3 regions of the Ralstonia insidiosa genome follow, and region 2 is predicted to be linked to each of the others. Evidence: predicted binding sites of a transcription regulator. Region 2 holds the regulator's gene; each other region holds the start of a gene.

Region 1 (3,277 bases), 710 kb from region 2:
AGTGGATGCAGCAAAGAATTGGGCGGTACTGACTCGCATGATCGGTCCGGACGAAGGGCTTTAGGACGTTATCGACAAATGGGGCGGATTCTTCAGCCGCCCGGTCAGCCGCCGGCAATCGACAGCAAGGAATCAAACAGCGTATTGGCCGTCTGCATCACCTTGGCCGATGCCTGGTAGGCCTGCTGATACTTCATCAGGTTCATTGCCTCGTCATCCAGGCTCACGCCCGACACAGACGACTGCTGCTGCTGCGAGCTTGCCAGCAGCGCCTTCTGCGAGGTCAGGTTGCTGCTGGCCGTGTTGGCCTGTACGCCCACCTTGGTGACGAGGTTGTTCCACGACGAGCCGATCGAGGTGGTGCCGCCGTCGAGCAGCGTGGCATTGCGCAGCTTGGCCAGCGCGCTGGCGTTGCCGCCGTCGGTGCTGTTGGCGGTGTTGGCCGAGACGGCAAACGTGTCGTTGTTGGCCGGTGTGCCCGACAACGTCAGCTGCACGCCATTGAACGAGTACGTCGCACCCTGCGTGTACGGCGCAGTGCCGCCGCTGTATGTCGTGTTGGTGCCGTTGACGTTGACCGTCACGCTGCCCGGGAAACCCGAGAGCGAGCCACCCACCGCCGAGCTGTACGTCAGGTTGACCGGCGACGTGAGCGGCGCGCCGGCGTACGTGCTGTCCACACCAATGGACGACACCGTAGCGCTGCCCGTGTTGTTGCTGCCCTGGTTGAGCACTACCGGCGTGGCGGCCGCCACGTTGTGATAGTCGGTGGTGAGCGTCTGCATGCTCGATGCCGCATTGGCGGTCGGGCGCACCAGGAACGAATCCCCACTGTTCATGGTGCCCGACAGGTTCATCGTGACGCCATCAATGGTGGTCGGCCAGCTCGTCACCGTCACGGAAGCAGAGCCATCCGGGTAGTGCGAAACGGTGTAGGCGCCGCCCTGGTACTTGATCTGGTAGTCGTAACCTTGGCCCGCATTGGCGTTGGTGATGCTGGCCGTGACGGTAGCGCTGCCGGTGTTGTTGCTGCTGGCGGCAACGGTGGGGCCAGCCACGGAGAAGAGGTTCGTCCCCATCTTGCCGTTGGCGTCCATACCCAGGTTGTTCTGCGCGTTCACGTCGGCCGACACGGCCGCAGCCAGCTTGCCCAGGCTGTTCTGCGCCGGGATGAGCGTGTTGCGGCGGAAATCCAGCAGCCCCCCCAGGGCGCCGCCGCCCAGTTGGCTGTCGTCAATGTTGACGGTGCCGGCCGGGCTCTTGTAGCCCACCGATAGTTGCGTCGGGTCGTACTGCGACGGCACGGCCGCCAGCTGGTAGCTCTGGTTGCCCTGCACCAGCGCCTGACCATTGCCCACGTAGATGTTGTACTGACCGTCACCGGTCTGCACCACGCTGGCCTTGATCGACTTGTTGAGCGTCTGCACGAGCTGGTCGCGCTGGTCACGCAGGTCATTGGCAGGCTGGCCGGTGGAGGCCTCAGCCTTGGCAATCTGGTCGTTCAGGCCAGCAATCTGCTGCGCCACGCTGTTGACCGAGCTGATCTGCGTCTGCACCTGCGTGTTGACCTGGCCAGACAGCGAGGTCAACTGGCCGGCAATCGAATTGAAACGGCTCTGCAAGCCCGCCGCGGCGTTCAGGAACACCTGGCGCGCGGTGGTGCTCGACGGGTTGGACGTCAGACCGTCGGCCCCGTTGAAGAAGCTGGTCAGCGCCGAGGAGAGCCCGCTGTTGCTATCCGACATGTACTGGCTCAGACCGGACACCAGGCTATTGAGCTGGTCAGCCGAGCTGGTGGCGGCCTGGCCGCTCTGCACTTGGGCCGTCAGGAACTGGTCGTAGATACGCTTGACGGTCGTCACATTCGCACCCTGCCCCAGATAGCCAACGCCGGCGTACAGCGGAATGTTCTCCGTCTGCACGGCCTCCTGGCGCGAATAGCCAGGCGTGTTGGCGTTGGCGATGTTGTTGCCGGTCACCTGTAGGTTGATATTGGCGACCTGCAGGCCGGTCGCGCCAATATTCAGGAGGGAGCTGCTCATGTTTGTCTCGATGCAGGCAGCACAGTGCCGCCAAGATGGACCCTACAAACAACATCGGCCGGCTCTGATCAAACTTGAGCCGGCCGACACTATTGGTTTTTCTCGTTGATAGCGAACGTCAAACGATCTGTTTGAGCACCGCCATGATCTTGTTGGCGTAGTTCGGGTCTGTGGCGTAACCCGCACGTTGCAAGCCCTTGGCAAACGAGGCCGCGTCGTTACCGTTGCCCGCCGCCACGACGTTGCTGTAGCGCGGGTTGTTGGCCAGCAGATTGGCGTAGTCCTTGAACGCCTCGGCGTACGAGCCGTAGACGCGGAACTTCTCCTGGACCTTGTGCGCGACGCCGCCCACGTATTCGGTGGTGGTCACCGTGGCCGTCTTGCCCGTCCACGAGCCGCCGGCCTTGATGCCGAACAGGTTGTGCGTGTTGGTGCCGTCGCTGGACTTGATTTCGCGGCGGCCCCAGCCGGACTCCAGTGCGGCGTGGCCGATCATGAAGTTGGCCGGAATGCCGGTTTCCTGCGCGGCCTGCGAGGCGTGGCCGATCAGCTTGTTGTAGAAGCTGGCCATGCGATCACCACGCGGCTCGGAAGCCACGGTCGACAAATCTACATCCGGCAGTGCGCCGGTCGACTGGCCGCTCTGGTCCGCCCCGGCCTGCTTGCGCAGGGCAGCCAGGGCGCGCTGCACGCGCTCTTCCAGACCCGGGCGCGGCACGGTGCTGATGCCCGAGCCATCGTCTTCCGTGCCGGGCGCAACCGCAGCGGCCATGCTGTTGAGCGACGAGCGGGCGATGGCCTTGGCGGTGTCCGACGTGGAGCCTGTTGCCCCCGGCAAGGCGGTGTTCGTGGCGGTGGTGTTGGACAGCGCGGTATTCACCGGCCCACCGGCATCCGGGTTCACATGGTTGGCCTGACGCAGCATCTGCTTGAGCAACTGGTCTGCTACGCCCACGCCGCGCGATGCCATCGTCTGCGAGAGCTGCTGGTCAAGCATCGACGTGTACATCTTGGTCGACGACGAATCGAACGGCCCGTTCTGCGGCGATGCATCGCGCATCTGCTTGAGCATCATGTTCACGAAGATCGCGTCGAACTGCTTGGCGACGGTCTTGGCGGCACCGGTCGGGTCAGTACGTGCGGCTTGCTTGAGCGACTCGAACCCTGTGGAGTCGAGCGCCAGGCGGCTGGTGAGGTCGGTCGGGTTCATCGCGTCGGCCCCTGCTTTAGATGAT
Region 2 (3,277 bases):
CCCCTTTTTTTATGCGCATCGTGCGCATCCGTAACATCGGTTTGCCCAGCCAAGCGATGAGATGAATCCATTGTGGTCCTTGAGGAAGGTTGAACTGCCGCGACTCCGTAGCGGAATGTGCTGCGCAGCGCGCCTCAGCGAGGCGGATTCAGCCTAGGCAGTGGCTCACCCAAAGTTCAAGAAGCAACACAACTTCATATTCCTTGATATTCAAACGGGCTCCCTCAACTGCGGGACTCGTCCATCCCCAGCGATGCCATGAAGAACCCTCACTATGATCCGGCCAAGCCTCACCACACGCCGGATGGCTTCCGCAACCGCTACCCGCATCCGCGCCCCGGCGGGGATTTCTGGAAATGGCAACGCGAGCGCCGCAAGTCAGGGCTCCCCAAACCGCCCACACTGGACCTCGCCTGCATTGCCCCCAACCTGAGCGCGGTACACCAGCCGCCTGACGTGCCGCAGCTCACCTGGATCGGCCATGAAACACTGCTGCTGCAGATTGATGGGCTCAACGTGCTGACAGACCCGGTGTTCTCCAAGCGCGCTTCGCCGCTGCCGTTTGCCGGCCCGCGCCGCCACCAGCCGCCGGGGCTGTCGCTCAAGCAGTTGCCGCATATCGACCTGGTGCTGATCTCGCACAACCACTACGACCATCTGGACCGTGCCAGCGTGCGTGCGCTGATGCATCAGCCGGGCGGCGCACCGATGTTTTTCGTGCCGCTGGGTATCGACCACTGGTTTGCGCGCAACGTGCGCGGCACGCGCCTATCAGGTGACAAGCCCAACGTGCGCGCCTTCGACTGGGACGATGAAGCACACTTCGGCCCCTTCACCGCGCATTTCTGCGCCGTACAGCATTGGTCCGCACGCGGCCTGTACGACCGCAACCAGACGCTGTGGGGCAGTTGGGCACTGCTGCATCCGCGCCTGCGCTTCTGGTTCTCGGGTGATCTGGGGTATTCGCAAGACACGCGCGACATCGGCACGCGCTTCGGCCACTTTGATGTGGCCGCGATTGCCGTGGGCGCGTACGAGCCACGCTGGTTCATGAAGGCCCAGCACATCGACCCGACCGAGGCGGTGCAGGTCATGCAGGACATCGGTGCGCGGCAGGCGGTGGGCATCCACTGGGGCACGTTCGCGCTGACGGACGAACCGCTGGACCAGCCCATCGCCGATCTGGCCAACGCATTGAAGGTTGCCGACGTGCCCGCAGAACGCTTCGCCCTCTTCAAGCATGGCGAGACGCGCGTATGGGATGCAGCGGCCCAACGCCTTGTCACCGCATTACCCAAAGAAAACGCGCGGCCGCGAGATGACTCGCTGGCCGCGCAATAAGACTTTGGCAGGGAAAGCTCGGAACTACGCCGGCATCAGGTCGGCGTCGGCAGCCATGCGCGATCACGCAGACGAGCGCGGATGCGTGCGATGGCCTGGCTGTGGATCTGGCACACGCGCGATTCCGACACGCCCATCACGGCGCCGATCTCACGCAGGTTCAGATCCTGTTCGTAGTACAGGCTCATCATGAGCTTCTCGCGCTCGGGCAACCCCTCGATGGCGGCCACCACCGATTCGCGCAAGTCGTGGTCCAGCAACTGGTCCAGCGGCGTCAAATCGTTCTCGGCAGCGCGGTTCTCGATGAAGGCGTCGGCGTCTTCGCGGTCGAAATCTTCGTAGTACAGCAGCTGGCTGCCCTGCAGGTCGACCAGTTGCTTCTGGTAGTCGGCCAGCGACATGTTCAGCGCAGCGGCAATTTCCGTTTCCGTGGGCGCACGGCCCTTTTGCTGCTGCAGCTTCTGGATCGCCTGCTCGATCGTGCGGGCGCTGCGGCGCAGGCCGCGCGGCAGCCAATCGGAGCCACGCAGCTCGTCCAGGATTGCGCCGCGAATACGCTGGGCCGCGTAGAACTCGAACTGCACGCCCTGCGTTTCTTCATAGCGCGACAGCGCATCGAGCAAACCCATCATGCCGGCCTGGATCAGATCGTCGAGTTCGACGCTGGCCGGCAGCTTCACCATCATCTGGTTGGCAATGCGGCGTACCAGCGGTGCATACGTCGCCATCTCGTCGGACTTGGTCTTGCGACCGGTTGCGGTGTACATATCCATGCCTGCCTTTGGCGCTTCGTTCATGGTGCGCCTCAATAAACCATCTCGGCCGCGCGCGCGGTCGCGCGGGGCGTCAGGATCGACGTTGTTTGTGCCGCCTCATGGGCCGCCGCATCCGGCGCAGCCTGAGTCGGTTCTTGCGCCGATACCGTCACCCGCGACGCCGCCGTGCTACCAGCGACATCAGCGGCCTGGGCCTCGGCGCTGGCCCAGCTCAGCATCTCTTCGGCAAGCTGGCGGAAGGCCATGGCCGAAGGCGATGCGGGAAACGCGCTCGCCACGGGCTTGCCGAGCGAGAGCGCCAGTTCTACGTGCCGGTCTTCCGGCAGATAACCGGCAAAGTCGATCCGGGTGTTCAGATACTGCCCCACCGTGTTGGCCAGGTTGCCGAACACGCGCACGGCGGAGTCCACCGAATGCGCACCGCACACCACGGTGCGGATGCCGGCGCCGCTACCTTGCAGCACAGCGGTTTTCTTGAGCAGCGTGTACGCGCTCTTGATGCCTTCCGGACCGTCGGTGAAGGTCAGCAGCACGTCATCGCAAGCCTCGGCCACGGTGGCGAGCGCGCGGGTACCGAAATGCGCGGCCACCAGCGTCACGTCCGCCTTGTCGTCGTACTGTTCGAGCATGCCCGCCACAGCCAGCATGGTCTGCGCGCTCACCACGGCGGCGTCGCGGCCCATGGCGGACAGCGCAATGCGCAGGTTGTCGACAAAGTCATCCACCTGCTCTTGCTCGCCGATCACCAGCACGCGGCGGCTGGCTGCCTGACCGAGCATGCGGCGCAGCCCGGCGGCTTGATCCTTGGCGAAAGGTGTGGTCATGCTCGCCCCCTTGTTCAGGCGAAATCGAAAGCGGCCAGGCCCGGTTCGCGGCTGCGTGCGGCGCCTTGCGCCACCAGCAGCGATTCATCTGAATCCAGCGCGAACGACGATTGCTCGGCACTTGCACGGAAGCTGCGGTGGATCAGCAGCTTCTTGTTCGGTACTGCAATGTCCTCCGGCACACGCTGGCCGTACGACACGTAGTGCAGCGGCAGGCGGCGGCGGATCATCACGTCCATGGCGTGGCCCACCGATGCAGCCTCGTCGATCTTGGTCAGAATGCAGCCGGCCAGGTTGGCATCGCGGTAGGCGCTCACCACTTCGTCGAGCGTCTTG
Region 3 (3,277 bases), 730 kb from region 2:
TGGGTACGCGCCGGGTCGCCGAGCGCATTCTCTCGGCCATCAGCGCGCCGTTCCATATCGACGGGCAGGAGCTGTTCCTGGGGGTGTCGATCGGCATTGCCGTGGCACCCCACGACGGCGACGACCCCAACACCCTGCTGCGCAAGGCCGACGCGGCCATGTACCTGGCCAAGGAGCGCGGCCGCAACAACTTCCAGACCTTCACCAGCGATCTGGACGACCGCGTTTCGCGCCGTTTCCGCATTGAATCGGGCCTGCGCCGCGCCAGCGACCGCAACGAGTTCTACGCCGATTACCAGCCGCGCGTGGACGTGAAGAGCGGCCGCATCGTCAGCGTCGAGGCGCTCATCCGCTGGAACTCGGCAGATTTCGGCCGCATGATGCCCGGCCAGTTCATTCAAGACGCGGAAGAGACCGGCCTGATCGTCGAGATCGACCGCTGGATCCTGCGCGCCGCTTGCGATCAGCTTGCGCGCTGGCGCCGCATCGGGCTGCCGCAACTGCGCATGTCGATCAACCTGTCAGGGCAAGCATTCAGTTCGGGGCAGCTCAGTGCCATGGTGCGTGGGGCGCTGTCCACCAGCGGCTTGCCAGGGGACGCGGTTGAGTTGGAGATGACCGAGGGCATCCTGATCCGCGATGATCCGTCGCTACATGCGCTGCTGACCGAGCTGCGCGCGATGGGGGTGTCGCTGGCGCTGGACGATTTCGGCACTGGATACTCATCGCTTTCGTATCTGCACCGCTTCCCGATCGACACGCTCAAGATCGACCGCTCGTTCGTGCAGGACTTGCCGCACGTGGCCGAGCGCGCCGCCATCACGCGGGCCATCATCATGATGGCGCAAGCGATGGGCATGAAGACCGTGGCTGAAGGTGTGGAGACCACCGGGCAGCTCGAATTCCTGCGCGAAATTGGCTGCGATGAGTATCAGGGCTACCTGCTTACACGGCCGCTGGAGCCATCTGCCGTGCAGGATCTGGTGCGCGAGAACGTGCGTCGCTATGGGTTGCGCGAGCCACGTCTCCTGTGATTTCGAGTCTTTTCAGGGTGTCCTGAAAAGCGTAGCGAGCCGCCCGAGGTTGACACGAGAAGCGCAGCCGTACACGCGTACGGCGAGCATCGCAGGGTCAAGATCGGACGGCGCAGTAGCTTTGCGGGACGCCCTATAGCTGCAACCCGTTGCTGACCACGTACATGGTCACCTCGGCGTTGTTGCGCAGCCTCATCTTCGTGAGCACCCGCCCCCGATACACGCTGACCGTCTTGGCGCTGATCTGCAGCGCCTCGGCAATCTCACTCAGTGTGCGGCCGGAGCCAAGCATGCGCAGGGTCTGGAATTCCCGGTCGGACAGGATGTCGTGGCGGGGCTTGTCCCAGTCGACGTTCAGATTGTCGGCCAGCACTTCCACCAGGTCGGACGGCAGGTATTTCTTACCCTTGGAGATGGCGTTGACGGCCGCCAGCAACTGCGGCTGGGTGGCGTCCATCGGCAGATAACCGGATGCGCCGGCCTTGAGTGCGCGCACGGCCAGCAGCGCCTCGGGGTGGCGGCCCAGCGCCAGCACGGCCAGGCGCGCATGCTGCTGGCGGACGGCCTTGATGGTCAGGAATTCGTCACCGGTGGCAGATTCCACCGAGAACAGCATGACGTCCCACTCGCGTTCGGCAAGCAGGTCTTGGTTGGCGTTGTGCAGGTCGGGTACGGCCTCGATCTGCCGGGCCAGGCGTGAATCCTTGAGGATCTGGCGCAAGCCTGCACGGGCAATATCGTGCGGTTCGACAATCAGAACGTTGAGCATGGTGGGCGTTGCGGTCAAACGGGCTCGACTTGAGCTCTTCTAACCGCCGGCAGGTTTTGGGCTGGTCCGGCGGGCCTGCAACTCCCCATCTGTGCGATGGCGCTCTCTATATAGGGATGCGGGCGCCTCTGAACTGGTCGATCGAGTATAGCCGAGCACGTATCTGCCAAGAAGACGGCCCGGCGCCTCTTTTGGTGGGGGGCGGAAGTAGGGGGTGCCGCCGGAGCCAAACCGCCGCTCGCGCACAAATTTGTCAAGTTGCCCCTAAACTTTCTGCCGGGGCCACCGATAACCTGAGTACAACGCAGACCTGATCCCCTTCAAGTTGCAGGTCACGTTGCCCGGCCTAGCCGGAACGAGCAATCAAACGGGCAACAACGCCATCGGGAAACTTAGGAGCCGTCATGTCCCTCAGCCTTAATACCAACATCTCGTCCCTGCAAACGCAGCAAGCTCTGTCGCAATCGCAGAACGCTCTGCAAACGTCGCTGCAACGCCTGTCGACCGGCCTGCGCGTGAACAGCGCCAAGGACGATGCCGCTGCTTACGCTGTGGCCTCCAGCCTGACCACCACGCTGAACGCCCAAACCCAGGGTATCCAGAACGCCAACAACGCACAGTCGTATCTGCAAACGGCCGACTCGTACCTGGGCCAGGTTGAAAACAACCTGCAGCGTATGAACCAGCTGGCAGTGGAAGCCAACAACGGCGGTCTGTCGACCACCGACCAGGCCAACCTGGACAAGGAATACCAACAGCTGGCCACGGCCAACAAGAACATCGAAACCAACGCCAACTACAACGGCGCCAAACTGTTCGATGGTTCGGTGACCTCGACGGCGTTCCAGTACGGCCAAAGCTCGACCACGGACGTTGCTACGGTTACCAACGCCAACCTGTCGTCCTTCGGTACGCTGACCGGTACGAGCGTGACCAGCGCTGCCAACGCCACGGCAGCCCAAGCTGCCATTGCCACCGACCTGACCAACCTGAAGGCAGCTCGCGCAAGCCTGGGTGCACAACAAAGCGGTCTGAGCTCGACCATCAACACGCTGACCTCGTCGAACACCGCGCTGTCGGCTGCCAAGTCGACCATGATCGATACGGACTACGCGTCGGAAACGTCGAACATGACCCGCCAGAACATCCTGCAGCAAGCGGGTACGGCCATGCTGGCGCAAGCCAACTCGGCACCGAACAGCATTCTGAACCTGCTGAAGGGCTAATAGCAGGCTGATGCTGGCCCGGCCTGTCTGGTACAGGCGGCTGGGCGCAGGAGTCGGTAAAGGCCGGCGCTCTTCGGGGCGCCGGCCTTTTCTTTTGTTGATCGATACCCCCCTTTATCAGGGGCGGCGTATGGGCGCCATGCCCTAAAGAAGTGGCAGGCACTGCCGTTGAGAAGAGAGACTTCCGCCGACGCAGACGTTCACCAGATTCGATCATGGCGACCACCACGACCTCTTCCACCACCAGC

What was found. Region 2 encodes FliA, which starts transcription of late flagellar genes. Its sites were predicted from a motif close to CTAAAGTTTNNNNNNNNNNNGCCGNTA; they were not measured.
Region 1: flgK (flagellar hook-associated protein FlgK) is a predicted target of FliA. The motif match lies at 2,095-2,121, and genes of this name have one in related genera.
Region 3: F7R11_RS21125 (flagellin N-terminal helical domain-containing protein) is a predicted target of FliA. The motif match lies at 2,068-2,094, and genes of this name have one in related genera.

What each region holds. Positions count from the first base shown of each region.
Region 1 is NZ_VZPV01000002.1:934,042-937,318, reverse strand. Features, by position in the region: gene flgL (flagellar hook-associated protein FlgL) at 1-39, opposite strand, end outside; gene flgK (flagellar hook-associated protein FlgK) at 105-2,042, opposite strand; gene flgJ (flagellar assembly peptidoglycan hydrolase FlgJ) at 2,161-3,252, opposite strand; gene F7R11_RS21040 (flagellar basal body P-ring protein FlgI) at 3,269-3,277, opposite strand, start outside.
Region 2 is NZ_VZPV01000002.1:221,500-224,776, forward strand. Features, by position in the region: gene F7R11_RS17750 (MBL fold metallo-hydrolase) at 259-1,341, shown strand; gene F7R11_RS17755 (RNA polymerase sigma factor FliA) at 1,377-2,138, opposite strand; gene F7R11_RS17760 (MinD/ParA family ATP-binding protein) at 2,147-2,941, opposite strand; gene flhF (flagellar biosynthesis GTPase FlhF) at 2,956-3,277, opposite strand, start outside.
Region 3 is NZ_VZPV01000002.1:946,767-950,043, forward strand. Features, by position in the region: gene F7R11_RS21115 (putative bifunctional diguanylate cyclase/phosphodiesterase) at 1-1,034, shown strand, start outside; gene F7R11_RS21120 (LuxR C-terminal-related transcriptional regulator) at 1,168-1,803, opposite strand; gene F7R11_RS21125 (flagellin N-terminal helical domain-containing protein) at 2,208-3,029, shown strand; gene fliD (flagellar filament capping protein FliD) at 3,245-3,277, shown strand, end outside.